Regions from separate parts of the Microbispora sp. ATCC PTA-5024 genome, predicted to be linked through region 3. Evidence: riboswitches for the same ligand, from Rfam matches in the RefSeq annotation. Region 3 holds a riboswitch; each other region holds the start of a gene.
The links. Region 3 has a riboswitch for cyclic di-AMP ahead of MPTA5024_RS02500 (glycoside hydrolase family 25 protein). Riboswitches for the same ligand answer to the same signal wherever they lie in the genome.

Region 1 (10,035 bases), 1.6 Mb from region 3:
CGCCGGGCCCGCTCGTCCGGTGTCGGCGGGCGCCCGGGCGGCCACCAAGGGGTTCAGGCACACGGCGACCGCCGGCTCGTGCGGTGAGGCGGCCCCGGCTCCCGGGATCGGCGGCGGCGTCGCCCGGGCTGCGGGCCCGCCCGGGGGTACGTCTCCGGGGCCGGGCCGCTCCGCTGCGGTGCCCGTGCCGGCCGTCGCCGTGCCGGCCGTGGCCGGGCTGCCGGGCAGCGGCACCGGGCTGATCGGACTGGCCGAGCGGGCGAGCCTGGCGGGCGGCCGGCTCGACCACGGCCCGGCGGACGGCGGCGGGTTCCGGCTGCGCGCCTGGCTACCCTGGCCGGCATGAACGGCGTGCCCCGGGCGGACGGCGAGATCCGCGTGCTGGTCGTGGACGACGACCCGCTCGTGCGCGCCGGGCTCGCCATGATTCTCGGCGGGGCCGGGGACATCCGGATCGTCGCCGAGGCGGGCGACGGGTCGCGCGTGCCGCCCCTGGTCGCCGAGCACCGTCCCGACCTGGTCCTGATGGACATCCGCATGCCCGGGGTCGACGGCCTGACCGCGACCGAGCGGCTGCGCGCCGCCTCCTCGCCGCCCGAGGTGGTGATGCTGACCACGTTCCACGCCGACGCCCAGGTGCTGCGGGCGCTGCGCGCGGGGGCGGCGGGGTTCCTGCTCAAGGACACGCCACCGGGCGAGATCGTGGCCGCGGTCCGCATGGCCGCGCGGGGCGAGCCGATCCTGTCGCCCGCGGTGACGCGGCAGCTCATCGCGCACGTCGCCGCCGCGGACGGCGACGGCGGGCGCGACCGCGCCCGGGAGCGGCTGGCCCTGCTGAGCGAGCGCGAGCGCGAGGTCGCCGTGGCCGTCGGCCGGGGCAGATCCAACGCGGAGATCGCCGGGGAGCTGCACATGAGCGTCGCGACCGTCAAGGCGCACGTGTCGCGGATGCTCACCAAGCTCGGCCTGAACAATCGCGTGCAGATCGCCCTGCTCGTCCACGACGCCGGGCACCTCGGCTGACCCGCGTCCTATCCCGAGATCATCTGCTCCAGCCGGGCGCGGTGCATCACGAGGTCGTCCGGGTCGGCGGGCATCGGCTGCTCGCCGAAGTGGATGCGCCGCCGCCACACCCTCGCCATGATCACGCCGTGCCGCAGGGCCGCGTACGTCTCGTAGAAGTCCATGTCGCGGGGCTCGTGGCCGCTCAGCTCCCGGTAGACCCGGCAGACGTCGGCGCGGGCCATGAAGTCCGGCAGCCCCGGCAGGCCCATGACCTCGGTGACGTCCTGGAAGAAGCGGTGCAGGAAGATCATCCACCCGAGGTCGACCTCGGGAGGTGCGACGGCGGCCATCTCCCAGTCGAGCACGGCGACCGGCTCGAAGCCGGCGTACATCACGTTGCCGATGCGGGCGTCGCCCCAGTTGAGCACGTCCGGGCCGGGGTCGGCGGGCCAGTGGTCCTCCAGCCACGCGAAGGCCCGCTCCAGGAGAGGGATCCGCAGGTCGGCGTGGGCCCACTCGTAGTAGGCCCGCTGCCCGTCCACATGGCGGCGCAGCCCGCACCCGGCCGCGGCGACGGACGGCACCTGCGCCGGCCCCACCCTGTGCAGCCGCGCGAGGATCTCCACGGTCCGGTCCCGCAGCCGCGCCCGGTCCGAGGGCGCGGCGTCGAGGAGCCACCCCTCGAACGTGTACGGCATGACGTCCGGCGGCACGAGCCCGCTCGCGCGCTCCATCACGAAGAACGGCGTCCCGAGCGGACCGGGGTCGGGCTCGAACCAGAGCACGCGGGGCGCGGGGACGCCCGCCCGCTCGCGGGCCACCCGCATCACCTCGACCTGCCGGCCGAGGTCGTAGTCGGGGAAGACCGGGACCGCGTCGGCGGAGGGGGCCATCCGGGCGACGCAGGCGACCGTCCGGCCGTCCCAGGACGCGTCGAACAGCAGCGTCTCGCTCGAAAGGCCGTTCGTCTCCGGGGTGGACAGGCCGGAGACCGCGGCCCGGGCGTCGACCCTGTCCCGCAGCCAGGCCTCGATCCGCCCGCGCAGCTCCGCCGTGTCCCGGGTCGAGGTCCGCATCCGGGCGGCCTCCCGGCTCTCCTCGTCGAGCCCGCTCATGGCGCCTCCATCGCGTAGCCCCCGGACTTTTCGTATATCCCAGGCCATCCGCTGTCCAGGTTCCGTTCATGCGGGATTCATGTGAGGGCAAAGGCGGGAGATCGCGGAGCCGACTCGGACACGGGTACGACAGCCGTACTCTTGATTAAGGACACCTACGAGGAGCGACGAGATGAGTTCAGCCGGAGAGGGTCTGTCTCGTCCGTTGCCCGAGCAGGTCCGGTTACATGTCGTGGAGGTCGCGGCCCAGGTCCTGGGCTCCATGGCGGCGGCCGCGGTGCCGCCGCCGTTGCGCGGCATCGCCAAGTTCGACCCGCGCAAGCGGGCCCGTCTCGGGGGTACGCCGATCGCGGCCCAGCTGGAGACCGACAAGAAGTTCCGTGAGCTGGTGGCCGAGTCGCTGGAGACGGCCTGGCCCGAGCTGGTGGCGAGCCTCGCGGAGGGCACGGTCCCCCCGGCGGCCGATCCCGTGCTGGTCGCGGCGGCCGCCTACCTCACCCGGCCCCCCGGCTGGCCGGACCTGGTCGAGCAGGCGCGGGCGGACCTGGAGCGGTCGGCGTCGGTCGACACCCAGCGCGAGCAGGCGGAGTCGCGGCTGCGCGAGCAGCTCGCGGCCCAGCGCGCCTCCGCGAAGGAGGAGGTCGACCGGGTACGCGAGCAGCTGCGGGCGGCCCGCGCGGAGAACGCCGACCTGCGCCGCAAGCTGCACGACGTGCGCGAGCGGGTGAAGGCCGCCGAGGAGCGGGCGGCCGCGCTGGAGACCGAGACGGCCGAGGCGAGGTCCCGGGCCGCGAGCGCGAACGGCGCGGCCGAGACCGAGCTGCGCCGGCTCAAGGAGCGGCTGGCCGACGCCGAGCGCCAGCTGGAGGCGAGCCGCCGGGCCGCCCGCGAGGGGCGCAGCGTCGAGGACGCCCGCATCCGGGTGCTCATGGACGCGCTGCAGGACGCCGCGGCCGGGCTGCGCAAGGAGCTCGCCCTGCCCACGACGATCAGCAGGCCGGCCGACTACGTCACCGCCGTCGCGCCGGGGGAGCCGAGCGTGTCCGCCGTGCCAGCGCGGGCCCTCGCCAACGACGACCCCCAGTTGCTCGACCAGCTCCTGGCGATCCCCAACCTCCATCTGATCATCGACGGGTACAACGTCACCAAGACCGGCTACCCCACCCTCACGCTGGCCGACCAGCGCGCCCGGCTGCTCACCGGGCTCGGCGGTCTCGCCGTCCAGGCACGGGTGGAGGTCACCTGCGTCTTCGACGGCGCCGAGCTGAACGGACCGGTGCAGGCGTCGGCCCCGCGCGGCGTCCGGGTGATGTTCAGCGCCCCCGGCGAGATCGCCGACGACCTGATCCGGACCCTCGTGCGGGCCGAGCCGACCGGCCGCGCCATCGCGGTCGTGTCCTCCGACCGTGAGGTCGCCGACTCGGTCCGCCGCATGGGCGCGCGACCGGTTCCGTCGCTGCTGTTGCTGCGCCGCCTCGGCCGCGGCTGATCCCGTACCGGCGGATCGTGACGTTCCGCTCGCCGAACGTGATGATTGCCGCGAATACCTGCGAATAGGTTGAAGCTACAAGATCGCCTGGATAGAGTCGCGCCGCAGGTTTAGGTCTATTCCCCAGGGGGCCTGAGTGCGAGGGCGTGTACCGGTGGCCGCGGGCCTGGCCGCCGTGGTTCTGCTGCTGCCGGTGACGGGCGCGCAGGCGGATCCCAAGCCCACCGTCGCGCAGGCGAAGGCGAAGCTGAAGAAGCTGAACGACCAGGCCGACCAGCTCGTGGACCGGTACAACGCGGCCGACGAGAAGTGGAAGAAGGCCAGGAAGCAGTACGCCGCGCTGAACGACGACTACAAGAAGCAGAACAGCCGGGTCGAGGCCCTGCGCAGCGGCCTGGTCTCCCTGGCGGTCAACACCTACCAGGTCGGCGACATGGGCTCGTGGGGCAACGTGCTGTACAGCCCCGACCCGGAGTCGATGCTCAGCAGCCTGGCCGCCCTCGACCAGATCTCCCAGGAGAGGGCCAAGCGGCTCGAGGAGTACGAGGACGCGATCAAGGGCCTCAAGCAGCAGCGCGACAGGAAGAAGACGCTGTACGACCAGGCCGCCCAGGTGAAGACCGACCTGCGCGACCAGAAGGACAAGGTCGAGCGGCTCGTCAGCGAGCAGACCAAGCTGCTGCGCTCGCTGGGCGCGTACAACGTGGGCGACCCGAACAGCGCCGGCGTCTCCTACCGGGGGCCCGCCTCCGGCGACGCGCTCGCGGCCCTGCAGTTCGCCTACAAGCAGGTCGGCAAGCCCTACCGCTACGGGGGCACCGGCCCGGGCTCCTGGGACTGCTCCGGCCTCGTCCAGGCGTCCTGGGCCGCCGCCGGGGTGAGCCTGCCCAGGACCAGCTACGAGCAGTGGGCGTGGGGCGCGAGCCGGCGGGTGCCGCTCGACGACCTCCAGCCGGGCGATCTCCTCTTCCACGCGGGCTTCGGCCACGTGGGCATGTACGCGGGGGACGGGAAGGTCGTCCACGCCCCGCAGACCGGCGACGTTGTGAAGATTGTCACACTCGCCGAGTACCACCCGATCGGTGCCGTCCGCCCGTAGGCGGGCCGGAAGATCACATATCAGTGGTACGGCAGTGACTCCTGTGACCGTTTTCAGGGTCTGATTCGGCAAATGTGAGCAGAGTCACATTTATGTAAATGTGACGTGGGTATCCTGCGGTTTTCTCTTTGCCGTTCTGTTATTTCGATCTTCATTCGGCGTCCGGGCTTTGCCGAACGCCGGAACCCCTCGGTAGCTTCTGGGCCGCGGCGAGCACGAAACGCCGCCACGGCGGGCATCGGCCGTCCAGCTGATCTCCGCCGAATCGATCCGTCACCGCCGCCAACGCCTACAACCCCGTGCAGGGGCCCCTGGGCGCGGTGACCTGCCGAGTCCGTGCAGTCAGGAGGCACGGAGCCGGGGAACCACTCGACCTTCCGGTGTGGAGGGTCACGGGGTGAATCGGCGCGTTCCAGCGCCGTAGGGCGACTTCCCCGCCCGAATCCGTCAGCTAACCCGGTAGGCGCAAGCGGAAGAACCGAGGAGAGATCCTGTCTACCACCCCCGCTAGTCTGTCCCGTCTTGCCCGCATCACCCTTGGAGGCGTCGCCTTGACGGCGTCCATGGGGGCCGTCGGCACCCAGCCGGCGGCGGCGGACTCGGTGACAGTGACGGTCACCAAGGTGGCCACGGAGACGTCCGCCACGGCCGTCTCCAGAACGGCCTCGACGAAGACGGCCTCGGCCGCGAAGGCCGTCTCGAAGAGGAAGGTGAAGCTGAGCAGGGCCGCCCTCCAGCGGACCAAGGCTCGGCGAGCGGTGAGTGCGGCCGAGAGCCACATCGGCGCGCCGTACCGGTGGGGAGCCACCGGCCCGCGCGCGTTCGACTGCTCCGGCCTCGTCCAGTACGCCTGGCGCAAGGCGGGCGTACGGCTGCCGCGCACGACGTGGTCCATCCGCGGCGCCGTGAGGAAGAAGGTCTCCTGGGGGCACTTCAAGCCCGGCGACCTCATCTTCAGCAGCGGCGGCGGGCACGTGGGCATGTACGTCGGGCACGGCAAGATGATCCACGCGCCGCACACCGGAGCGCGGGTCAGGATCGACAAGCTCGATTCCTACCGCAGGCGCACCTTCGCGGGCGCCGTCCGTCCGGGCGCCTGACCTCAGGCGTCCATGCCCCGGCCCCGTCCACCTTCCGGTGGGCGGGGCCGCGGCATGTCCGGGCGTCGCCGGGCCGGCTCGCCACGCCGGGGCCATGGCATATCGGGGCGTCGCCGGGCCGGGGGTCGCCGGGCCGGCTCACTACGATGCTCGCCATGCGCCCGCCCGACCACCGCCCGCGACCGCCCGTACGGGCGGGTGCGCGGCGGGGCGGGGTCCGGGCGCTGCTCGCCGGGACTGCCGCCGTCGCGCTGGCCGGGCTCACGGCCGCGGCCGCGCCCGCGGACCGGCTGCTTCCGCTGGCCCGTTCGATCGCCCGGGAACACCCCGCCATGTGGACCGGCGCCTCGGTCGCCCGCGGCGAGCACGCGGTCGTCGTCGGCCGCCCGGCGGCCCTCGTCGCCGGCCTCGCCGTGCTGGCCGACCGGGGGAGCCGCGCGGTCGCCCGGGTGTGGGGGCGGCCGGTCGACGCGGTGGTCCTGGTCCCGGCCACCGACGCGGAGGCGGCCGCGCTGGCCGCGCCTGCCCGGGTCGAGGGGCTGGCGGCGCTCGCCGGGGCGGACCGTGTGATCGTGGAGCCGTCCGGCTTCGCCCGGCTGTCGCGGGCCGGCCGTCAGATCGTCCTCACCCACGAGCTCACCCATGTGGCCACCGGGGCGGCCGTCCACGCCGGCGTGCCGGCCTGGCTGGTCGAGGGGTTCGCCGACTACGTGGGCTACAAGGACAGCGGACTGCCGGTCGCGGCGGTCGCCGCCGAGCTGGCCGCCGCCGTCCGCGCCTCCGGACGGGCGCCCGCCGCGCTGCCCGGACCGGACGACTTCGCGGTCCGGCCGCCCGAGGCGTACGAGGGGGCGTGGCTTGCCTGCCGGTACGTCGCCGAGCGCTTCGGCGAGCCGGCCCTGGTCGCCCTCTACCGGGCCGCCCTCCGGGAGGGGCTCGACCCGGCCCTGCGCGACACGCTCGGCCTCACGGTCCCCGAGCTGACCCTGCGGTGGCGGGCGTACGTGCGGGCGGAGCTGGCGCCGGGCCCGCCGTGAGGCCGTGCTGCGAGAATGCCGGTCATGACGCGGCGCCTCACGGGTACTCGGAGGGCCGGCGCCGCGCGCAGGGGATCGAAGGGGCGGGCATGGGGAAGAGGACGCTGATCGTCACGAACGACTTCCCGCCCCGCCCCGGAGGCATCCAGGCGTTCGTGCACGGGCTCGCCTCGCGCCGCCCGCCCGGCTCGGTGGTGGTGTACGCCCCGAGGTGGCGGGGCTGCGAGGACTTCGACACGCGGCAGCCGTACGAGGTGGTGCGGCACCACTCCTCGCTCATGCTCCCGACGCGGTCGGTCGCCCGGACGGCCGCCGGGCTGGTCGAGGACGGCGCGACCGTGGTCTTCGGCGCGGCGGCGCCGCTTGGCCTGCTCGCGCCCGCGCTGCGCAGGGCCGGTGCGACACGAGTGGTCATGCTCACGCACGGCCACGAGGCGTCGTGGGCCCGCCTGCCCGGCGCGCGCCGCCTGCTGCGCCGCATCGGCGAGGGCGCGGACGTCGTCACCTACCTGGGTGAGTACACCCGCCGCCGCCTCGCCCCGGTCGTCCCCGCGCGGAAGCTGGTCAGGCTCGCGCCGGGGGTGGACACCGCGACGTTCCGCCCCGGGGCGGGCGGGGAGCGCATACGGGCCTCGCTCGGCCTCGGCGACCGGCCGGTGGCGGTCTGCGTGTCCCGCCTCGTGCCGCGCAAGGGGCAGGACGTGCTGATCCGGGCGTGGCCGCTGGTGCTGCGCCGCGTCCCGGACGCGGTCCTGCTGCTGGTCGGCGGCGGCCCGTCCCGCCGCGCGCTGGAGCGCGCCGCCGCCCGGCACGGCGTCGCGCGCTCGGTCGTGTTCACCGGGTCGGTCCCGTGGGCCGCCCTCCCGGCCCACTACGACGCGGGCGACGTGTTCGCCATGCCGTGCCGCAGCAGGCTCGCCGGGATCGACGTGGAGGGGCTCGGGATCGTCTACCTGGAGGCGTCGGCCACCGGGCTGCCGGTCGTCGCGGGCTCCTCGGGGGGCGCCCCCGACGCCGTACGGCCCGGTGAGACGGGCCTGGTCGTCGACGGCGCCTCCCGGGACGACGTCGCCGCCGCGCTCGCCGGGCTGCTGGCCGACCCGGCCCGGGCCCGCGCGATGGGCGAGCGGGGCCGGGCCTGGATCGAGGAGGAGTGGCGGTGGGACCGGGTCGCGGCCCGTTTCGCCGGCCTGCTCAGCTCGCCGGCGCGGGGAACGGGACCGGCGGCGGAACGTCGCTGAGGAGCCTGCGGGTCGTCTCCAGGCCCCACGCGTCGAGCGCCGCGATGCGGTCCGACGACGCCCGCAGGCCGCCGTACCGCTCGACGACCTCGGCCCACTCCTCGCGCCGCTCGACCTCGGGACGCACGATCAGGCAGTCGGGGTCGTTCACCCAGAACCTGCCGTGCTGCCAGGCCCGCCCGACCGTGGACAGGACCGCGCCCCGCTGGCCGGGCAGCGCCGGGTCGCCGTACCAGGGCTCGTACTGCGGGGCGGTGTCGGCGGAGACCCGCATCGCGTCGAACAGCCCGACGCTGGGCAGGATCGGCGCGCCGCAGCCCAGCAGGTACGCCTCCGGCCCGATGGTCTGCCTGATCAGGCGCAGCCCCTCGCGGTACGCCTCGAGCGGGCCGGCTCCCGAATGCCGCGGTCCGTCGAGCGCCCCCGCGTAGAGGAAATCGATCTTGAAGTAGTCGAATCCGGCGGCCCGCAGGGTCCCGAAGGTCTCCCGCAGGTACGCCGCGGCGCCCGGGTGGGTGACGTCGAGCCCGGCGAGGTCCTGGTCCCAGTTGTGCCCGGCGTCGGCGTGCCCGCCGTCCGCCCCGATGAGCCACTCGGGGTGCTCACGAACCACCCGGCTGCGGGCGCCGGCGAGGAACGGCGCCACCCAGATGCCGGGCCGCATCCCCGCGTCGCGGATGCGCTTGGCCAGCCCCTCCAGCGAGGCGAACCGGTCCGACAGGTCGAGCCAGTCGCCGATCTCGGCCTCCCAGCCGTCGTCGATCTGCAGCACGTCCACGGGGAGCGCCGCGTCCACCACGGCCCGCAGGTTCTCGTCGACGTCGGCCTCGGTCACGTGCTCGAAGTAGTGGTACCAGGAGCACCAGGCGGTCGGGGCGGGCCTGATGGGTCCGGCCCCGGCGCGCAGGGCGAAGCCGTCGGCCCAGGCGGACAGCGCGTCGTACAGCGGTCCCGGGTGGGTCCGCGCCGTCACGGGGCCCTCGGCGCTGATGACGAGGCGGTCGCCGTCGGGCTCGGCCCGGATCGACGCCACGCCGGTGAGGCCGTCGGCGCAGCCGTAGACCACGGTGGTGCCGTCGCCGGGCTCGACCGCGAGCACGCCCTCGCCCTGGAAGCCGCGCGAGGGTCCCGGCCGGCCGGGCCGGTAGCTCATGATCTGGGTCACGGGCCGCACCGGGCGGGCTCCGGTGGCCGTCGCCGGGTGGTCGGTCGAGGGGCTCCACGACTGCCAGCCGTGCTCGTACACGCGAGCCGCGGCCGGGTCGACGCGAAGGACCTCGATCAGTTCGTACATGCACCCCTCCTGGGGATCGGATGTGGTGGTGAGGGGTCAGCCCTTGGTGGCGCCGCCGGTGAGGCCCTTCACGAAGTGCTTCTGCAGGAACAGGTAGAAGACGAGGACCGGGATGGTCCCCATGAACATGAGGGAGAAGATCGTTCCGTAGTCGGTCCGCCAGACCCCGACCGAGCGGAAGATGCCGGTGGTGATCGTGGTGCCCTGGCTCGGCCCGAGGATGATCAGCGGATCGATGAAGTCGTTCCAGATCCAGACCCCGAGGAAGATCAGCACGCTCGCGGTGGCCGGCCGCAGCAGCGGGAACACGATCCGCCAGAAGATCTGGCCGCGGGTGGCGCCGTCGATGGCGGCCGCCTCCTCCAGGTCCCTCGGCACCGACCGCATGAACCCGGTGAACACGAACACCCCGAACGGGACGTAGTAGCCCACGTTGAACAGCACGAGGCCGGGCAGGGTGCCCATCAGCCCCACCGCGCGCAGCACGTACGTCACCGGCGCGAGGATCACCTGCGGCGGGATCATGAGCCCGCACAGGAGCAGCAGCATCAGGCCGCGGCCCCATCGGCTCGGCGAACGGGCGAGGTAGTGGCCGAGGGTGGCCGACAGCACGGTCAGCACCATGACGGACAGCCCGGTGACCAGGATGCTGTTG
Region 2 (10,035 bases), on a different contig from region 3:
CCGGGCCGTGCGCGAGGCGTTCCCCGGGCTGCCGATCGAGGTCGAGGTGGACCGGATCGACCAGATCGAGCCCGTGCTCGCCGAGGGCGCCGAGGAGATCCTGCTCGACAACTTCACCGTCGAGCGGCTCGCCGAGGCCGTACGGCTGGTGGGCGGCCGGGCGCGGCTGGAGTCGAGCGGCGGCCTCACCCTCGGCACGGCGCGGGCGGTGGCCGAGACCGGGGTCGACTACCTGGCCGTGGGCGCCCTCACGCACTCGGCCTCGGTCCTCGACGTAGGTCTGGACCTCCGTGGGGAATGACCCGTGAGACGGAAGATCGCAGGGACGCGCGCTGGTGCATAATCGGGGAATGCTGCTCACCATCGACGTCAGCAACACCCACACGGTGCTGGGCCTGTTCGAGGGTGAAGAGGTGATCGAGCACTGGCGGATCGCCACCGATCCCCGCCGTACGGCGGACGAGATCGCGGTCGTCCTCCAGGGGCTGCTCGGCCAGTCGCCGATCCTCAAGGACGCCGACATCAGCGGCATCGCGATCTGCTCCACGGTCCCGTCGGTCCTCAACGAGATGCGCGAGATGTCGCGGCGCTACTACGGCGACGTGACGGCCGTCGTCGTCGAGCCCGGGGTCCGCACCGGCGTCCCGGTCCGCATGGACAACCCCAAGGAGGTCGGCAGCGACCGCATCGTGAACGCCCTGGCCGCCGCCACCCTGTACGGCGGCCCCTGCGTGATCGTCGACTTCGGCACGGCCACGTCGTTCGACGCCGTGTCGGCCCGCGGCGAGTACGTCGGCGCGGTCACGGCGCCCGGCCTGGAGATCTCGGTCGACGCGCTCGCCACGGCCGGGGCGCAACTGCACAAGGTCGAGCTGATCCGCCCCCGGTCGGTGATCGCCAAGAACACCGTGGAGGCCCTCCAGTCCGGCATCATCTACGGCTTCGCCGGGCTGGTGGACGGGATCGTCGACCGGATGACCGCGGAGCTGTCCGCCGACCCCGACGATGTGACCGTGGTGGCGACCGGATCGGGCGCCCCGCTCGTCGTCGGCGAGGCCCGCACGATCGACGTCCACGAGCCGTGGCTCACGCTGATCGGCCTGCGTCTGGTGTACGCGCGCAACACCGCCTGAAGCACTCCTCCGAGTACGGGACCATAGAAGGCAGGATCCGTCTCAGAGAGGACTGCCGTGATGGACGCCGACTGGGTGGCGCGTTTCGCTGACGAGGTCATCGCCGAGGCCGAACGGCGCGCGCCGGGCAAACCCATCGTCTGCGCGTCCGGCCTCAGCCCCTCCGGGCCCATCCACCTGGGCAACCTGCGCGAGGTGATGACCCCGCACCTGGTCGCCGACGAGATCAGGCGGCGCGGGTACGACTGCGTCCACGTCCTGTCGTGGGACGACTTCGACCGCTACCGCAAGGTCCCCGTGGGCGTCGACCCGACGTGGGCCGAGCACATCGGCAAGCCGCTGACCTCGGTGCCGGCCCCGCCCGGCAGCGAGCACCCCAACTGGGCCGAGCACTTCAAGGCCCCGATGGCGGCCGCGCTCGCCGACCTGGGCGTGGAGTTCCACGGCATCAGCCAGACGCAGATGTACACCTCCGGCGCCTACCGCGAGCAGGTGCTGCTCGCGATGCGCGAGCGCAAGAGGATCGACGCGATCCTCGACCAGTACCGCACTAAGGCCAAGCCCAAGGCCCAGGCGCAGGCCGTGGACGCCGATGAGGCCGCGGCGCTGGAGGGCTCGGGCGCGGCCGGCGAGGACGACGGGTCGGGCGCCGGGGGCTACTACCCGTACAAGCCCTACTGCTCGGTCTGCGACCGCGACGTCACCACGGTCACGGCGTACGACGACGCCACCACCGAGCTGACCTACACCTGCGCGTGCGGGCACACCGAGACCGTGCTGCTGTCGGAGCACACCCGGGGCAAGCTCGTGTGGAAGGTCGACTGGCCGATGCGCTGGGCGTACGAGGGCGTGGTGTTCGAGCCGTCCGGCGTCGACCACAGCTCGCCCGGGTCGTCCTTCGTCGTCGGCGGCCAGATCGTCCGCGAGGTGTTCGGGGCCGAGCAGCCCATCGGGCCCATGTACGCCTTCGTCGGCATCAGCGGCATGGCCAAGATGAGCAGCTCCAAGGGCGGCGTGCCCACCCCCGCCGACGCCCTGTCGATCATGGAGCCTGCGCTGCTGCGCTGGCTGTACGCGCGGCGGCGGCCCAACCAGTCGTTCAAGGTCTCCTTCGACCAGGAGATCCAGCGGATGTACGACGAGTGGGACACGCTCACCAGGAAGGTCGCGGACGGCACTGCCCTCCCGGCCGACCAGTCGGCCCACCGCCGGGCGACCACGACCGCCTCGCTCACCCTGCCCGACACCCCGCGCCGGCTGCCGTACCGGACGCTCGCGTCGGTGGTCGACATCACCACCGGGCACGAGGAGCAGACGCTGCGCATCCTGCGCGAGTTCGACCATGAGATCGCCGGGCTCGACGAGCTGCGGCCGCGGCTCGACAAGGCCCAGCACTGGGTGAGCACGTACGTCCCGGCGGACGAGCGCACCCAGGTCCGGGAGGAGCCCGACGCCGAGCTGCTCGCCTCGCTGGGCGACGTCGAGCGGGAGTCGCTGCGGCTGCTGGCCGAGGGCCTCGACGAGCACTGGTCGCTCGACGGGCTGACCACGTTGCTGTACGGCGTGCCGAAGGTCCAGGCGGGGCTCGACATGAGCGCCAAGGCCGCGACGCCGGAGCTGAAGGCCGCCCAGCGGGCGTTCTTCGTGCTGCTGTACCGGCTGCTCGTGGGGCGGGACACCGGGCCGCGCCTGCCCACGCTGCTGCTCGCCGTCGGCCGCGACCGCGTCCGCCGGCTCCTGGCCGGCTGACCGCGGTCGCCGCGACGCCGCGAGGGCTCCCGGAGGTTCCGGGAGCCCTCATGGCGTTCCAGGCCACTCGCGGGGCGCTCCGCCGGCCCTGCGCGAGATCAGGGAACGAGCACGAGACGGCCGCGCAGGCCGCCCGCCGCCAGGCGCTCATACGCCTCGGCGGCCTTCTCCAGGGGGTGCACGCCGGCCACTCTGGTGGTGAGCCGCCCGGCCTCGGCCAGCCGCGCGATCTCCGCGAGCCTGCCCCCGTCGGCCCGGATGAAGACCGTGGAGACCCGGATGCCGCGCAGGGGGACCGGCGCCGCCCCCGCCGCCACCGACACGAACGCGCCGCCCCCGCGGACGGCGTCGAGCGCGGCCACCCCCACGAGCGCCGCGTCGACGACTGCGTCCACTCCGCCAGGGACGGCGGCCCGTACGGCCGCCCCGAGGTCCTCCCCGCGCGTGACGAACCACTCGGCCCCGAGGCCGCGCACCAGGGCCTCGTCCCCGGCGGACGCCGAGGCGGCGACCCGGACGCCCCGGGCCGCCGCGATCTCCACGAGATAACCGCCGACCCCGCCGGCCGCACCGGTCACGAGCAGGGTGTCGCTCGCCGTGAGCCCCGTCAGGTCGAGCGCCTGGACGGCCGTAAGCGTGTTCAGCGGCAGCGTCGCCGCGTCCACCGCCGGGATCCCGGCGGGCGCCGGCGCGACGGCCGACGCGTCCAGCACGACGTGATCGGCCTGCGCCTTGACCGGCAGCGGCAGCCGGTCCGACAGCCCGATCGCGAAGTCCCCGGGACGCACGTGCGGCACCCCCGGGCCCACGAGGTCGACCACCCCGGCGACGTCCCAGCCCAGGCCGTACGCGTCGAGGGGCTGGACCAGGCCGAGCGCGGTCAGCGACCCCGACGCGGTGGCGAGGTCGACGGGGTTGAGCGCGGCGGCCTCCATGCGGATCCTCACCTGCCCCGGCCCCGGCTCGGGGTCGGGCGCCTCCACGAGCTGGACCCTCCCTGACCGTGCGACGAGCGCGCGCATGACTCCTCCTTGTGCCTCCCACAGGCGGATCTTCCCGAGCGAGCGTAGGAACGGTTACTCTCTATCGGGAAGTAGGCACCTCGAAGTGCGTAAGGGAGAGAGCATGGCCACGCAGACCGCCGCCCAGAGGCGCGAGGAGGCACGGCTGGCCTACAACGCGTACCTCGCGGGCTGCCCCTCGCGGAAGCTGCTCGACACGCTGAGCGACAAGTGGGTCAGCCTCGTGCTCGCGGCCCTCGCCGACGGCCCGTGCCGGTACAGCGAGCTGGCCAGGACCGTCGCCGGCGTGAGCCAGAAGATGCTCACGCAGACACTGCGGACGATGGAGCGCGACGGGCTGGTCTCCCGGACCATCACGCCGTCGGTGCCCGTCCGGGTCGACTACCGGCTCACGTCACTGGGCGAGGACCTCGTGCCGCTGATGCAGGCGATCAAGAGCTGGGCGGAGATCCACATGGACGAGGTCGAGGCCGCCCGGCAGGCGTACGACAGCTCCAACGCCTCGGGAGAGGCCTGACCGCGAAGGGCGATGCTTGACGACCTTCCTGGCTGGCGTTTACCTTCCCTGAAGGGTGGGCCGACCAGTCATCGTCGTGGGGGAGGGCAGACGATGGGTTTTCCCGACGTGGTCTCCCGGGGTGACGACGTCGCCTCGGACCTTGATCGTGCCGGTCTCACCGATGAGGACCTGCTCCTTCTCGCCGAGCTCGCCAAGGGCGTGACGGCCGATCGGGTCGGGCGCAGCCTCGACGTGAGCGGCCGCACCGTGCGCAGGCGGTTACGGGGGATCTGCGACCGCATCGGCGTGGCTACCGCGATCGAGGCCGTCGCCTGGGCGGCGCGCCGCCGTCTCATCTGACGATCTCTCACTCGTCGCGGGCGACGACGTCGCGTCCTTTCGCCGTGCTCTGACAGGGGTCACCCTGCTCTGCGCCGGGCCGTACCGGCCGATTCAGGCGGCGGCGCGCACGGCGGGCCGCAGCCCGGCCGTGCGCGGCCTCCGTTCAGCCGGCTCAGTCGGCGATGCGCACGCCGCCCGCGAACGGGCGGTTGCCGAGCGGCGCGACCCGTACGACGTCGCCGGTGTGCGGGGCGTGGACCATGTAGCCGCCGCCGATGTAGATGCCGACGTGGTGCAGGTCCGGGTAGAAGAAGACGAGGTCGCCGGGCCGCAGCTCGTCACGGGAGATGTGGGTGCCCGCGGTCCACTGGTCGCCGGTGTAGTGCGGGAGGCTGATCCCGACCTGCTGGTAGGCCGCCATCACCAGGCCCGAGCAGTCGAACGACGTCGGTCCGGCCGCGCCCCACACGTACGGCCGCATCTGCTGGCTGAGCGCCCAGCGCGCGGCCTCGGCGGCCTTGCCGTCGCCGACGACGGGGAACGAGATCCGGGTGGCCCGGCCGGTGCTGACGCTGCCGGCGACCCTGCTGTAGAGGTTGCTCTCCGCCCTCTTGACCAGCTTCTCGATCTTGGTTCGCTGCCCGTCAAGGCTGGTCAGCAGCTTCTTGACCTCGCTCTGGCGGGCGGTGGCGCTGGCCTTGGCCCGGGCGGCCGCGTCCATGGCCTTGGAGACCTCGGCGACCTCCTGGCCCTGCTGCATCTCCAGCGCGTACGTGGTGGAGGCCTGGTCGAGGTACTGGCTGGGGTCGGTGTTGCCGATCAGCGCCAGCGCGGAGCCGAGCCCGCCGGTCATGTAGGAGTTCTGGGCGAGCAGGCTGGCCTTCTGCCGCTTGACCTCGAGCTCGGCCTCGCTCTTGGCCAGGTTCTTCTTGGCCAGGTCGGCGGAGCGCTGGGCGGCCTTGAGCCGGACCCGCTCGCCGTTGTACTGCTCGGTGAGGGTCTCGATCTGGGTGTACAGACGCTCAACCTCGGCGGACAGCTGCTTGAGGCTCGGCTTGGGATCGGCGGTGGCGGCGACGACGGGGGCGCCGAACGTGACGAGGCCGATGGCCACGCTCACGAACGCCGTCCGGCGGATGATCGACCCGGCCGTGGTGCCTCCGGGCCTGCGGCCCCGGGCGTGCCTACCCGCGGACCGTCCTCCACGCATGCGCAACCAAGCTCCTCTCCTCGTCGTGCCGCGCTCACGGACCCGACCTGGGCGTGAATGGTCACGCGGGTCCGTACGGCACTCCTGGGCGCCTACCGGGTTAGCTGACGGGTTCGGGCCGGAGCAGCCCTACCTTTCGGATTCACCCCTTGTCGACACGGGCCGCACTCGGCCCGACTCGCAGTTGGGTCCCCGGCTCCCCTCCACACGCTCGGTGCTTCGAAGACTCGGCGTCCGGTCCTCGCGATTGGGGCTCGCGCGACCGGCATCGTCGCAGGACACTAATGCACCGCGAGTTGTTGCTCAACCAGAACTCCCAATCCCGTCTACGTTCCACAACCGAACGATCACGGGCGGGTCACGGGAGCGGATCGCCATAGACCCCGTTTAACCTGCAACTAGTCCGTTTTGTCGGATTTCTGTTTCGCGTTATCGCAGGTCCAAGCCGGGGCAAAACTCATACCCAACTGGTCCACCCGCTGGGTCTCGCTGCGCGTACGCATGGAAACGCACGGTAACGAACCGATGTCGTGAACCGCTTTAGGGTGTGGCCGTTAATCCGGGCACCGGTTGTGGGCCCGGTGGGGGCGGGCGGCGGCCCGGCTAGGCTGACCGACCATGGAGCAGGTCGCGGAGCAGACGCACGCCGAGCCCGGCCGTCCGGAGGTCATCGTGCGCCGGGCGCGGACGCCGGACGTGCGCGTGATCCGCCGTCTCGTGGACGCCTACTCCGGCGTCGGCCCCCGCCTGCTCGAGAAGACGACGGTCACCCTGTACGAGGACGTCCAGGAGTTCTGGGTGGCGGAGATCGCCGGGCAGGTCGCCGGCTGCGGCGCCCTCCATGTCCTGTGGGAGGACCTGGCGGAGATCCGCACGGTCGCGGTCGACCCGTCGGTGCGCGGCCGGGGCGTGGGCCACCGGATCGTCGCCGCGCTCATCGAGGCGGCCCGCGCGCTCGGCGTCCGCCGGGTCTTCTGCCTCACCTTCGAGGTCGAGTTCTTCGGCCGCCACGGCTTCGTGCCGATCCAGGGCACGCCCGTCTCCCCCGAGGTGTACGCCGAACTGCTCGCCTCCTACGACGAGGGCGTGGCCGAGTTCCTCGACTTGGAGCACGTCAAGCCGAACACGCTCGGCAACACCCGGATGCTCCTTCATCTCGACCGGAGATCTTGACCGTCGCCATAACGGGCTGCAAAGGTGACTGTTGATACACCTGTCGCTACTTTTGGCAATATCAGCGTGTGCTACTGACGTGCGGCGCATGCGTTTCTGAAACGAGGTGACACGGTGAGCACCGGACAGCCGCCGTACCCCCAGGACGAGTCGGACGGCACGCCACCTCCGCCTTCCCCTCATGGGTACAACACGGATAAGCCCGCCGAAGAGTACGACCCTGACGTCACGGTAGTCAGCTATCGCAACCCGGGGCAGCACACCGGCCCCCAGCAGGCGCCCGGATACGGCCAGCAGCCGTCCCAGCAGGGCTACGGCCAGGAGCAGCAGCAGTACGCCCAGGAGCAGCAGTATGGCCAGGGCTACGGCCAGCAGCAGGGCTACGGTCAGCCCCAGCAGGGGTACGGCCAGCCCGGCTACGGTCAGCAGGCCCCCCAGCAGGGCTACGGCCAGCAGGGGTACGGCCAGGAGCAGCAGCAGTACGCCCAGGAGCAGCAGTACGGCCAGGGCTACGGCCAGCAGCAGGGCTACGGCCAGCCCCAGCAGGGGTACGGCCAGCCCGGCTACGGTCAGCAGGCCCCCCAGCAGGGCTACGGCCAGCAGGGGTACGGCCAGGAGCAGCAGCAGCAGTACGGCCAGGGCGGCTACGGCCAGCAGGGATACCCCCAGCAGGGGTACGGCCAGCAGCAGCCGCAGCAGGGCTACCCCCAGCAGGGCTACCCGCAGCAGGGGTACGGCCAGCAGCCCGGGTACGGCCAGGCCGGCTACGGCCAGCAGACTCCCCAGCAGGGCTATGGCCAGCCGCAGCAGGGCTACGGGCAGCCCGCGTACGGCCAGCCCGGCTTCGGCCAGCCGTACGCCGCGGCCGGCCCGGTCCCGCCCGGCGCGCCCGCCCCGCTCGCGGAGTGGTGGCAGCGCCTCGTGGCCCGGATCATTGACGGCGTGATCGTGGGCGTCCCGTTCGCCATCATCTCGGCCGTGATCACCGCGGTGGTCGTCACGACGGGCAACTACGACCTGTCGACGGGGGCGGTGACGGCGCCGAGCGGCTTCTTCCTCGCGTCGCTGCTCATCGCGCTCATCAGCGGCCTCGTGATGATCGCCTACGAGTTCCTCATGCTGCGGATGCGCGGCCAGACGGTCGGCAAGATCGTGATGGGCATCAGGGTCGTGCCCGTCGGCGGCTCGCTCGGTCCCGAGGGGCTGCCGGTCGACGCGGCGGGCAAGCGCGCCGGCGTCCTCTACGGCCCGCAGGTGCTGCGCTGGATTCCCGTCGTCGGATGGCTGCTCGGCATCTTCGCCTTGGTGAACGTTCTCTGGCTGCTCTGGGACAAGCCGCTGCAGCAGGCCCTGCACGACAAGGCCGCCAAGACGATCGTGGTCAAGGTCAAGTAGTGCCACAAAGCGGGGCCGATGGAACGGGCCATCGGTCCCGCTTTTCGTGTGTTTCCGCCGAGAGACCGGTCCGCTGAACGGGTGCACGGAAAATCCGTAACGGGTGACCTCGGGCGTGCGATGCTTGTCCGACGCAAGTGCCCACGCAAGTCGCAAGAGGTGACCAATGACCGCGGAACCTCCCCCCGGCCAGAATCCATATGGCTCGGCTCCGCCGCCCCCGCCCGGTTCATATCCGCCCCCGGGCGGATATGGGGCCCCCCAGGGTTCTTATGGGGCCCCCCAGGGAGCCCCCCTTCCTCCCGGCGTTCCCGCGCCCGTGGCGCAATGGTGGGAGCGGTGGGTGGCTCGCATCATCGACACGATCATCTTCTCGATCGTTTACTTCATCCTGAGCATGATCTTCAACGCCGCGTTCGGACCGAAGGTCAGCGTTAACGGCTCGTCGGTCGAGGCGTCCGGCAGCGTTTTCCTCCCGGGATTCCTCGCCGCCCTGATCGCCTACGGCGCTTATGCCGCCTACGACTACGTCCTGCACAGCAAGGACGGTCAGACCGTGGGCAAGAAGGTCATGAAGATCCGGGTGCTCCCGCGCGACGGAGGGGCGCTCGATTCGTCGGCCCTCCTCAAGCGGTCGCTGCTTTACCCGGGCGTCCTGGCTCTCTACGGGATTCCCGTGGTGAGCTGGCTGGCCGCCATCTTCGTGCTGGTCACCGCAATTCTGATCATCACTGACAAGCCCCTTCAGCAGGGCCTTCACGACAAGATCGCCGGAACGATCGTGGTGAAGACCCAGGGCTGACGCCAGGGGAAGCCCGGTCCCGAGGGGGACCGAAACAGTGGGGCGGCCGCTTCGGCGACCGCCCCACTTGGCTTTCTGAGTAGGATTTCCAGTACATCCGGTAAGACGGCTGGAGAGACGGCGATTACCTTCGTGCCCCCTGGTGGCCCCCGGAAGCCGTCCCCGGGCGGGTCCGGCGCTATCGTCATAGGAGCGTCATAGGAGGTGGGTCCAGCTGAGAAGTAGCTGGGAGCGCCTCCAGGTCCCCGGAATTCGCGAGGGCGTCCGCAATGGCACCCCCGGCACGAGCGAGGCAGAATGACAGAGGTATTGTCCGCCTTGATACCTTCCGCGGTCGTCGCCGGAGCGGCGGTCTACGGCATCGTAAAGTTGGTACGTTCCGATGCCGCCGGCCTCCGCCAGGCACGCGCGCCACGAGAGAAGACACCGGACACACCGGTTCCGGAGAATCCGCAATCGTGAATTGTCAGCCGGGGGAATCCGGGTATATGTTTGGCTGACGAATCAAACTATGGGGCTGCGAAAGGATTGCCGGATGGCCAAGCACACGCAGGTGATTCTCATCGACGATCTCGATGGCGGCGAGGCCAATGAGACGGTCGCCTTCGCGATTGACGGCACGTCATATGAGATTGACCTGAGCGACGGCAACGCGAAGCGGCTTCGCGAGGCCCTGTCGCCTTTCGTCGGCAGCGCGCGGCGTGCCGATT
Region 3 (10,035 bases):
CACAGTGGTCACGGCGGTGTTGCAGGCCGCGGTAGGCAGCGGCCAGCTGCCGTCGGCCGCGAACAGCTCCCAGTAGCACGGCAGGCTGACGACGGCCTGGACGGGCACCGCGTGCAGCTCGCCGAACACCTCCCGCAGCTGCGCGGCCGCGTGCAGGCCGCCCGACTCCCTGCCGTACGCGACGAAGGCGACGGGCTTGGCCTGCCATTCCTCGTAGTACCAGTCGATGGCGGTCTTCAGCGGAGCCGGGAAGCTCCGGTTGTACTCGGGCGTCACCACCACGAAGGCGTCGGCCGCCGTGAGGCGCGGGCCCAGCGCCCGTACGCGGTCGGGCACGGCCTCGTCGTGGTCGGTGAGGGTGTCGGGCAGCCGCGCCTCGGCCAGGTCGATCACGTCGAGCTCGAGCTCGCGGCGCCGCCGCGCCCGTGCGGCGAACCAGGCGGCGGCCGTCGGGCCGAACCGGCCGTTGCGGGTGCTGCCGATGATGACCGCCACCCGCAACGGCGTGCCGTCCCGTGTCTCCGGCATCTGCGGCCTCCCTCGGGCTGTCCGTCCAGTACGACGATCGTGCCCGAGGGGGTTTACGGTCTGTTTACGCCGGTCTGCCGGGAGGCCGCGCTCCCGGCGTCAACCGGCGACCGCATGACGGCCTTACTGACGGCCTCGGTGAGGGCCTCAGTGACGGCCGAGCGCGCGCAGCTGGTCGGGCGTCAGCGAGGAGACGTTCTGGTCGATGGGCGTGTCCGTGTACTGGTGGATGACCCAGGTCTTCCAGTCAGCCGGGGGCGTGACCGAGCCCTTCGGGATGCCGTAGTAGGCCACCCACAGCGGGTACTGGCCGAGCCCATGGCCGTAGCGGTCGGCGAAGTTCCACCCGCTGTAGAACATCGGGGTGACGCCCGTCTTCTCCTTCACGTGGGCCAGCCACGTCTTCGCCCAGGCGTTCACGTGCTGGACCGACTCCCCGTCGGTCGTCTCGAGGTCCAGCACCAGCAGGTCGCCGGGGCGGGCCGGCTGCCGGTTCACCACCGACAGGAAGTAGTCGGCCTCCTCGACGGGGTCGTTCGAGGGGTGGCCGTAGTGGTAGACACCGCGCACGATGCCCTTCTTGGCCAGCTCGGCCCAGTGGCGGGCGAAGGCGGGGTCGACGAAGTCGAGGCCCTCGGTGGCCTTGATGATGCCGAACTGGGCCGGGCTGGCCTTCCAGTCGTGGTCGGCCTCGTATCCTGAGACGTCCTGCCCGTAGGTGGTGGCGGCCCGGGCCGACCCGGCCTTCCAGTCGTGGTCGGCGCCGTTGCCCGCCGGGTTCGCGGCGTCGCGGGTGGCGGCGTGCGCCGGTCCCGCCATGAGAGCGGGGACGGCGGCGGCCGTGCCGGCCGCCAGGGCCGCGGACAGGGCCAGGGTCGCGCCGGCGAGGGCGGGACGGGACGAGCCCAGCCGCTGTTTCAGCGAGTGGGCGGCCCAGCTGAGCCGATGGGTGGGCATGTGGGGTTGACTCCTTCTTCCATGCCGCCTACCGGGTTAGCTGACGGGTTCGGGCAGGAAGTGCCCTACGGGGCGCGGTCGCGCTCCGATTCACCCCGGAAGAGGTGGGTCCCCGGCTCCGCGAGACGCGGATTCGGCGGCCGCGCGCTCCGACGGGACGGGGTCCCACGGAAGCGCGCGGTCCGGGCAACGTGCCGGCAAGGGATACGACGGAGAGGACATCGTTCCGCATACCGGCGTTGACTAAAGGTACACACAATCCCAGAAAGGTGTAAATAGGACAAACTACTCAGTAAGGAACGATCTGGACGGTGCCCGAATGATCCTCATTCCCCGGGGGTTCAGCGGGCGAGCAGGGTCCGCAGGGCCCCGGCGACCTCGTCCGGGGCCTCCTCCGCCATGAAGTGGCCCCAGGCGACCGTGCTGTGCTCCAGGTCGGGCGCCCACGCGCGCCACAGGGCGGCGGCGTCGTAGCCGAGGGCGGAGCCCCAGTCCTGCTGCAGCACGGCGACGGGCATCCGCAGCCGGGTGCCGGCGTCCCGGTCGGCCCGGTCGTGCTCGACGTCCACGCCGGCGGACGCGCGGTAGTCGGCCACGATCGAGGGCACCGCCGCGCGGCAGGCGTCGAGGTAGGCGGCGCGGACGTCGGCCGGGACCGCTCGTGGGTCGGCGCTCCACTGATCGAGGAAGTGGCCGAAGAACGCGTCCGCGGTGGCGCCGATCATCCGCTCCGGCAGGCCCGGCGGCTGGGCCATGAGGTAGAGGTGGAAACCGACTGCCGCGGTGACGCCGTGCATCACGTCCCACATGTCGAGGGTCGGCAGGATGTCGAGGCAGGCCAGGTGGGTGACCGCCCGCGGGTGGTCGAGCGCGGCCCGGAAGGCGACGAGCGCCCCCCGGTCGTGCCCGGCCAGCGCGAACCGCTCGTGCCCCAGGGCGCCGGCCAGGGCCACGACGTCGGCGGCCATCGTGCGCTTGGCGTAGGTCGAGGGGCCGGTCTCCGCCGGTTTGTCGCTGGCGCCGTAGCCGCGCAGGTCGGGGCAGATCACGGTGTGGTCGGCGGCGAGCAGGGCGGCCACGTGCCGCCACATCAGGTGCGTCTGGGGGAAGCCGTGGAGCAGCACGATCGGGCTGCCCGAGCCGCCGACCGCGGCGTTCAGGGACACGCCGTCGGCGACCGGCACGCGCACGTAGTCGAATCCGGAGATGGCCAGCGTCATGGTCATTTTCCTTTCCGCAGGTGAACGGGCGCGTTCCAGCCTCCCGGGGGCGGATGAGCATCCGATGAGCGCGCTACCGTGACCGGGAGCGGGCGCGGAGAGGACGGTCGGGAGTGAGGGTCACGTTCGGGGTGCTGGGCCCGGTCACGGCCTGGGACGGCGGTGACGCCGTCGCCCTGAAGGGGCCGCGGCACCGCGCCGTGCTGGCCCGGCTGATCGTCGCCCGCGGCCGCGTCGTCCCGGTGACCCACCTGGTGGACGACCTGTGGGAGGACCCGCCTCCGGACGCGGTGGGCGCGGTGCGCACGTTCGTGGCGGCCCTGCGCCGCGCGCTCGAACCCGGCCGCCGTCCGCGCGGCCCCGCCCGGCTGCTGGTCACCGAGGGACCGGGGTACGCGCTGCGGGCCACTCCGGAGGCCGTGGACGCCTGGCGGTTCGAGCGGTCGGTGGCCGAGGCCGCCGCGCTGACGCCCGGAGAGGCGCTCGCCCGCCTGGAGGAGGCGCTGGGATGGTGGCGGGGCCCGGCGTACGCCGAGTTCGCCGGCCACGACTGGACGCGCGCCGAACGGTCCCGCCTGGCCGAGCTGCGGCTGCACGCCGCCGAACGGCGGGCCGAGGCCAGAATGGCCCTGGGCAGGGCGGGTGAGGCGGTGCCCGACCTCGACGCGCACGTGGCCGAGCACCCCTGGCGCGAGGAGGGCTGGCGGCTGCTCGCGCTCGCCCTTTACCGGACCGGGCGTCAGGGCGACGCGCTCGCCGTCCTGCGCCGGGCGCGCACGCTTCTGGTCGAGCAGCTCGGGGTGGATCCCGGGCCGGACCTGCGCCGTCTGGAGGCCGACATCCTCCACCACGCCGACCGCCTCGACCCGGACGCCGCCGGCCCCGCGGGGCGGGTGTGGGCGCGGGCCGCCGCCGTCTACGACCGTACGGTGGCCTCCGGGGCGAGGGCCCGGCTGGAGTCGACGGTGGGCCTCCTGCGCACCCTCGCGGTGACCGGCGGCGACGGCCTTGAGGCGGCCCGCGAGCACCGGGTCGCCGCCGTCGCCGCGGCCGAGGAGCTGGGCGACGTGGAGCTCACGGCCCGCGTGATCGGCGCGTACGACGTCCCGGCCAACTGGACCCGCGTCGACGACCCGGCGCAGGCCGCGCGGGTCGTCGCGGCGGCGGAGCGGACCCTGGCCCGCCTCCCCGGCGGGGCGCACGACGGCGTGCGTGCCCGCCTGCTGGCCACGGTCGCCCTGGAGTCCCGCGGAACCCGTTCCGCCCGCGGGGCCGAGGCCGCCCGGCAGGCGGTGGAGATCGCCCGCCGTCTGAACGACCCCGCGCTGCTGGCGTTCGCCCTGAACGGCGCGTTCATGCAGACCTTCCACCGCGCGGGCCTGGCGCCCGAACGGGACGGGATCGGCGCCGAGCTGGTCGATCTGTCGGCCCGGCACGGCCTCGTCACCTATGAGGTGCTCGGTCATCTCGTGCGTATGCAGGCCCGTTCCGCGCTCGCCGACTTCGACGGCGCGGACGGGCACGCGGCCGCCGCCGACCGGCTGTCGGAACGGCACGAGCTGCCGCTGGTGGGGGTGTTCACCCGGTGGTACCGGGCGCTGCGGCTCGCCGCCGCGGTCCGCGCGCCGGGAGCCGAGACGCCGGAGGTTTCGGAGGCGGAGGTTTCGGAGGCGGAGGTTTCGGAGGCGGAGGTTTCGGAGGCGGAGGTTTCGGAGGCGGAGGCTTTAGAGGCGGGGAGCGCGGAGGCCGAGGTGGACGCGGCCTACCGGGACGCCGTCGCACGGCTCGACGGGGCCGGCATGCCCGGGCTGGCGCGGGGCCTGCCCGCGCTCACGCTGCTGTCCCTGCGCGTCAGGCGGGGGCTGCCCGCGGAGGAAGACGCGGACTGGGGGCCGTACGAGCCGTGGGCCCGGCCCCTGGTTCTGCTGGCCCGCGGCCGGCGCGAGGAGGCCGCGGTTGCGCTGCGCGCGGCGCCCGATCCGCCCCGCGACCTGCTGTTCGAGGCCATGTGGTGCCTCACGGGCCGTGCGGCCGTCGCCCTCGGCGACCGGGAGACGATGGAGCGGGCCCGTGCCGCGCTCGCGCCCGCGGCCGGCGAGCTGGCCGGGGCGGGCAGCGGCCTGATCACTCTCGGCCCGGTCGCCGGCCACCTCGCCGCGCTCTCCGCCGCCCTCGACGCCCGGGGATAGGCGCGCTCGTCGCACCTGGGGGGTACTCGTGCCATACCGGTGCAGCCGAGCGTCGTCGCGTCGGAACTGTCGGTGGCGTGCGGGATACTCACGTGGTCATGGCAGATTCACGGGGTGGAAACAGGGCGCTCGATCTCGACGCGCTCGCGGTGGGGGACAGGTTCCGGCTGTTCAACTTCACCCACAGGGACGACTACGTCGTCTATCTGTGGGTGCTCAGGGCGATGGACCGGCTGCGGGCCGTGCACCGCGTCCAGGTGGACAGCGAGGACGTCGCGGCGGCGATGGCGGAGCTGGCGCTGGCGCACGACGGGGTTCCCGTGGTGGACGGCTCGCTCCGGGGGCGGCTCGACGCCCTCGCCGCCGACGGCATCGTCCACCGGCTGGAGGACGCGTCCCGGGCGGGCTCGCTGGAGCGCTACCGCAACCGGCAGTCGGTCTACCAGTTCAGCGAGCTCGGCTACCGGGCGTTCACGGCGGTGGAAGACGTCCTGGCGGCCCGGGTCCGCGACGCCAACCTGTCCCGCCTGGTGTTCTCCGACATCCTCGACGACCTGAGGTCGCTCGCCGCGGCCAACCGCGCCGGCGACGAGGAGCAGGTCTACCGGCGCATCTCGCGGCTCGACCGGGTGATGGAGGACATGGTGCGCCGGTCGGCCCGATTCCACGTCACCCTCGGCGAGATCGTCACCTCGACGGAGGCGTCGCCCGAGCTGTTCCTCCGCTACAAGAACGCCCTGCTCACCCACATGACCGACGTCATGGCGGAGCTCGACCGCCACCTGCCCCGCCTGCACCGGGCCGTCCTCGACGTGGAGGCCACGGGTGTCGCCACCATGATGGTGCGTGCGGCCGACGCCGACGACAGGCCGTTCCTCAGCCCGGGGGAGCGGATGGAGGACTGGAAGCGCCGCTGGGAGGTCCTGCGCGCCTGGTTCACGGCGGAGCCGGGCGCGGAGTCCGGCGCCGCCGAGCTGCGCCGCGCGACCCGCGCCGCCGTGTCCGGGGTCGTGGCCCTGCTCCGGCAGCTCACCGAGGCCCAGCGCGGCGGGGTGAACCGCGCCTCCGAGCTGCGGCATCTCGCGGAGTGGATCTGCGACACCCCCGACGAGGACGCGGCGTACGCGCTGGCGGCGGCGGCGTTCAACCTGGGGTCGGCCCGGCACATGGGCGGGGCCCACGACGACGTGGAGCAGATCTCGCCGCGGGCCACCTGGTGGGACGCGCCCGGTGTCGAGGTCGCGCTCACGCCCTTCCGGACGGGGCGGCAGGCCGGGCCGGGCATCCCGCAGCCCGTCCGGGTCGATCCGCGCAGGCGCGCCGACCTGCGCCGCGAGCAGATCGCGGCCAGGGCGGCCGAGCGCCGGGCCGCCCGGAGCCTGGCGGAGCGCGGGCCACACGGACGGGCGCTCGACGAGGCCGAGACCCGCGTCCTGCTGGCGCTGCTGACCAGGGCGCTGGAGGCCCGCTCGGTGGTGTCCGGGCGGCTGAGGTCCGGCGACGGCAGCGACGACACCGTGGTCCTCCGGCTCGTGCCCCACTCCGCGGGCAGCAGCGTGCGGACTCCACACGGCCTGCTGCACCTGCCGGGGTTCGCCCTCGAGATCGCGCCCCGCGCTGGGACCGCCCATGCCTGAGCCCCTCGCCGCCGCCCGTGTCCGCGTACGGCAGATCGCGCCGCGCCACGGGAGCGCCCATGCCTGAGCCCCTCGCCGCCGCCGGCGTCGCCCCCGCCGACCTCGGCGGCTACCAGGAAGCGGTGCGGCTCGTGCTGACCAGCGACCTGATCACGGCCGTCCATCCCCGTCCCGGCGTGCTGGAACGCGTGCTGCCCTGGGCCGACCAGCTGACCCGCGACCTTCGCGACCTGTTCGGCTACACGCTCATCGCCACCACCCGTCAGGCACGGCTGATCCGCCGGTTCGACGCCCTCGACCCGTCGCGTGGGAAGATCTTCGCCAACAGGGCGGGCAAGCCCTTCGACCGCAGGCGGCTCGCGTACCTCTGCCTGGTGCTCGGCTCCTTCCAGCGCTCCCGGGTGGAGATCAGCCTGGCGGACCTGGTGCGCCTGTTCGCCCCCGCGGCCAACTCCATCCCGGGGCTCGGCTTCGATCCGCTGGTCCCCGGGCACAAGGCGGCGGTCGTCGACGTGATCGGCTGGCTGGTGGAGCGCGGCGCGCTGAACCTGTCGGACGGCTCCGTCGAGGCGTGGGCGCGCGGCGACGGGGGAGACGCCCTCTACGACATCGACCACGACATCTGTGCGGCGATCTTCCGCCCGTCCCGCCCGATACAGCACCTGACCAGCGCCGCCGGCCTGCTCGACGGCCTGGACGGCGGCGCCGAGGCACGCGTGCGCCGGCTGCTGCTGGAGCGGCCCGTCGTCTACTACGCCGACCTCGACGCGGAGGCCGCCGCCGTCCTGCGGCGCGACGACCTCGTCGACAACCTGGCACGCCTCACCGGCCTGGTGGTGGAGCGCCGCGCCGAGGGCGTGCTGCTCGCCGACCCGGGCGGCAGGTTCACCGACCGGGCCTTCCCCGGCAGGGGCGGCGCGGTCAACCGGGCCGCCGGGCTCCTGCTCGCCCGCATCGCCGACGCGCTCGAAGAGGAGCGGTCCGCGCCAGCCTCCACCGGGACGTTCGAACGGCTGGAGCCCCCGGTGGAGGCGGACGTCCAGCGTGACCTGCTCGCCCGCGTCGACTCGGCGCTGCCGCAGGCCGGCGTCGTCAGGGACCTCGCGTGGTCGTCCGGCCACACGCCGCCGATGCCGCCGGATCGACCCGACCCGCTCGTCCTCCTCGAACGCCACCGGCTCGAGGCGCTGATCGACGATCTGTACGAGACGTTCGGCGCGGCCTCGTTCACCGGCGCCTGGCAGCAGGACCCCCACGGCCTGCTCGACGCCGCGCTCGACCTGCTGGCCGACCTGCGCCTGGTCCGGCCGGTGCCCGGCGGGGTGCTGCTGCTCCCGGCCGCCGTCCGCTACCGCAACATCACGATGGCGATCCCGGCGCCGCCCAGGGGCCAGACGGATCTGTTCGAAGGAGGAGACCCGGCATGACCCGGTTCAAGCCGTCCCGTGCCGGCCTGATCAACATCTGGGACTACACCGACGAGGAGTTCGTCTTCGCGGACGGCCGGCTGGTGCTGCGCGGGCACAACGGCTCCGGCAAGACCAAGGCCCTCGAGGTGCTGTTCCCCTTCATCCTCGACGGGGTGGTCGACGCCCGCCGGCTCGACCCGTTCAGCGGCGAGAACCGCACGATGAAGTCCAACCTGCTCTACCGGGGACAGGAGTCCGAATACGGCTTCGTGTGGATGGAGTTCGCGGACGGGCGCCGGACGGTCACCCTGATCGTCGCCATGCACGCCCACCGGGACCGGCCCGACGTGAAGCGGACCTACTTCGTCACGGCCAGACGCGTGGGTGTCGACTTCGGGCTCCTGTCGGAGGACGCCCGGCCGCTGACCGACCAGCAGCTCAAGCGCGTGCTCGAACCCGGCGCGGCCCGATCCAACGCCACCGACTACCGCGACGCGATCGACGCGGCGCTGTTCGGCCTCGGGCGGGAGCGGTACACGCAGCTGCTCGACCTGCTGCTCGCGCTGCGCCGTCCGCTGCTGGCCAAGGACCTCGACCCGGTCAAGGTCTCCGACACGCTCACGGCCGGGCTGAGTCCCGTCTCCGACGACCTGATCGAGCAGGCGGCCCGCGACTTCGACAACCTGGCGGCCGTCCAGCGCCTCGCCGAGGACCTCGCGGCGGCCGACTCCGCCGCCCGCGCGTTTTTGGCCTGCTACGCCGACTATCTGCGGGTCGGCGTGCGCGGGTGCCTCGACCGGATCGAGGCCCGCACCGAGCAGGCCGTACGGCCGGCCGTGCTGGTCGGCGAGGCGCGGGCCGAGATGCGCCGCGCCGACACGGCCCAGCAGGAGGCCGAGGAGGCGTGCGCCGCCGCGGTCGCGGAGCGGAAGAGGCTGGAGGCCCGGCTCGACGCCCTCAAGCGGCACGAGGCCTACACCGCCCAGGGCGAGCTGGAGAGTCTGCGCACCCGGGTCGCCCAGGGGTCCCAGGAGATCACCCGGATGCGGGAGGCGAACGCCAGGGGCGCCCGGCACGTCGCGGACCTGCGCCGCGAGGCCGCCGAGCTCGACCGCGAGCTGGCCGAGGCCAGGGAGGCGGCCGGGCGCCAGGCAGCGGCGAAGGCGGAGGCCGCCGACCTCGCCGGGATCCCGCGAGACGAGGGAGGCGACGCCCCGGAGATCAGAGCACGGGCCGTCGCCCGGCTCCAGGACGTCGAGGACGTCCGCCGCGGCCTGCGGAAGGTCGAGGAGGCGGAACGCGAACGCGGCCGGGCAGAGCAGGCCGTTCAGCGGGCGCAGCAGAAGATCGACGCGGGCGGGCACGCGTGTGAGAAGGCCGAGCACGCCCTCGCCGAGGCGGTCGGCCGGGCAGAGGCCGACCTGCGCGCCTGGGCCGGCAGGTGGACCGGCCGCGCCGAGCTCGCCGAGCCCGTCGTGCCTCCGGGCGACGGCGACACCCTGGCCGAGAGCCTGGCCAGGCTACGGGAGCCCGGCGCCCCCAGCCTGGGCGAGGTGTTCGGCGACCTCGTCGAGACGCGCCGCACCGCGCTCGCCGCCGAGGCGGCCGGGCTCGACGTGACACTGGAACGCCTCACCGCGGAGATCGCACGGCTGGCGGCGGAACGGGACGAGGTCGCGTCCGAGCGGGACGACGCGCCCCCGCTCGCACGCCACGCCGATCGTGAGGGGCGGCCGGGAGCGCCGCTGTGGCGGCTGGTGCGCTTCGCCGAAGAGGTCGGGCACGCCGGCGCCGCCGCCGTGGAAGGGGCCCTGGAGGCGGCGGGGCTGCTCACCGCGTGGGTCCATCCCGACCCCCGGCTGACCGCGGAGGCGCTGGAGAAGGCGGAGCCCGACGCCTACCTGCTGCCGGCCCCGCCCGGGCTGCGGCCGTCCGGGCCGACGCTGGCGAGCGTGCTGGTGCCCGAGGATCAGGACGCCGTCCCGGCGGAGGTCGTCTCCGGCGTGCTCGCGTCGATCGCGCTGACCGAGGAGATCGACCCGGCGTCGGGCACGCCGGCGGTCAGCACCCGGGGCCAGTTCGGTGTGGGCGTTCA

Region 1: linked by a shared signal. The riboswitch ahead of MPTA5024_RS09545 (C40 family peptidase) and the one ahead of MPTA5024_RS02500 (glycoside hydrolase family 25 protein) in region 3 are both predicted to bind cyclic di-AMP.
Region 2: linked by a shared signal. The riboswitch ahead of MPTA5024_RS44255 (C40 family peptidase) and the one ahead of MPTA5024_RS02500 (glycoside hydrolase family 25 protein) in region 3 are both predicted to bind cyclic di-AMP.

The regions. Positions count from the first base shown of each region.
Region 1 is NZ_KI866522.1:2,150,106-2,160,140, reverse strand. Features, by position in the region: gene MPTA5024_RS09570 (sensor histidine kinase) at 1-346, shown strand, start outside; gene MPTA5024_RS09565 (response regulator) at 343-1,023, shown strand; gene MPTA5024_RS09560 (phosphotransferase family protein) at 1,032-2,120, opposite strand; gene MPTA5024_RS09555 (NYN domain-containing protein) at 2,293-3,609, shown strand; gene MPTA5024_RS09550 (C40 family peptidase) at 3,746-4,708, shown strand; cyclic di-AMP (ydaO/yuaA leader) riboswitch at 5,025-5,189, shown strand; gene MPTA5024_RS09545 (C40 family peptidase) at 5,260-5,808, shown strand; gene MPTA5024_RS09540 (hypothetical protein) at 5,964-6,845, shown strand; gene MPTA5024_RS09535 (glycosyltransferase family 4 protein) at 6,935-8,086, shown strand; gene MPTA5024_RS09530 (glycoside hydrolase family 36 protein) at 8,040-9,380, opposite strand; gene MPTA5024_RS09525 (carbohydrate ABC transporter permease) at 9,417-10,035, opposite strand, start outside.
Region 2 is NZ_KI866523.1:302,120-312,154, reverse strand. Features, by position in the region: gene MPTA5024_RS13935 (L-aspartate oxidase) at 1-301, shown strand, start outside; gene MPTA5024_RS13930 (type III pantothenate kinase) at 351-1,133, shown strand; gene lysS (lysine--tRNA ligase) at 1,194-2,882, shown strand; gene MPTA5024_RS13920 (NADP-dependent oxidoreductase) at 2,981-3,904, opposite strand; gene MPTA5024_RS13915 (winged helix-turn-helix transcriptional regulator) at 4,008-4,421, shown strand; gene MPTA5024_RS13910 (LuxR C-terminal-related transcriptional regulator) at 4,515-4,763, shown strand; gene MPTA5024_RS44255 (C40 family peptidase) at 4,918-5,955, opposite strand; cyclic di-AMP (ydaO/yuaA leader) riboswitch at 6,030-6,198, opposite strand; gene MPTA5024_RS13900 (amino-acid N-acetyltransferase) at 6,574-7,128, shown strand; gene MPTA5024_RS13895 (RDD family protein) at 7,243-8,523, shown strand; gene MPTA5024_RS13890 (RDD family protein) at 8,690-9,325, shown strand; gene MPTA5024_RS13885 (histone-like nucleoid-structuring protein Lsr2) at 9,861-10,035, shown strand, end outside.
Region 3 is NZ_KI866522.1:544,579-554,613, reverse strand. Features, by position in the region: gene MPTA5024_RS02505 (NADPH-dependent FMN reductase) at 1-528, opposite strand, end outside; gene MPTA5024_RS02500 (glycoside hydrolase family 25 protein) at 676-1,485, opposite strand; cyclic di-AMP (ydaO/yuaA leader) riboswitch at 1,497-1,634, opposite strand; gene MPTA5024_RS02495 (alpha/beta fold hydrolase) at 1,827-2,705, opposite strand; gene MPTA5024_RS02490 (AfsR/SARP family transcriptional regulator) at 2,819-4,894, shown strand; gene MPTA5024_RS02485 (TIGR02677 family protein) at 4,993-6,531, shown strand; gene MPTA5024_RS02480 (DUF2398 family protein) at 6,591-7,958, shown strand; gene MPTA5024_RS02475 (TIGR02680 family protein) at 7,955-10,035, shown strand, end outside.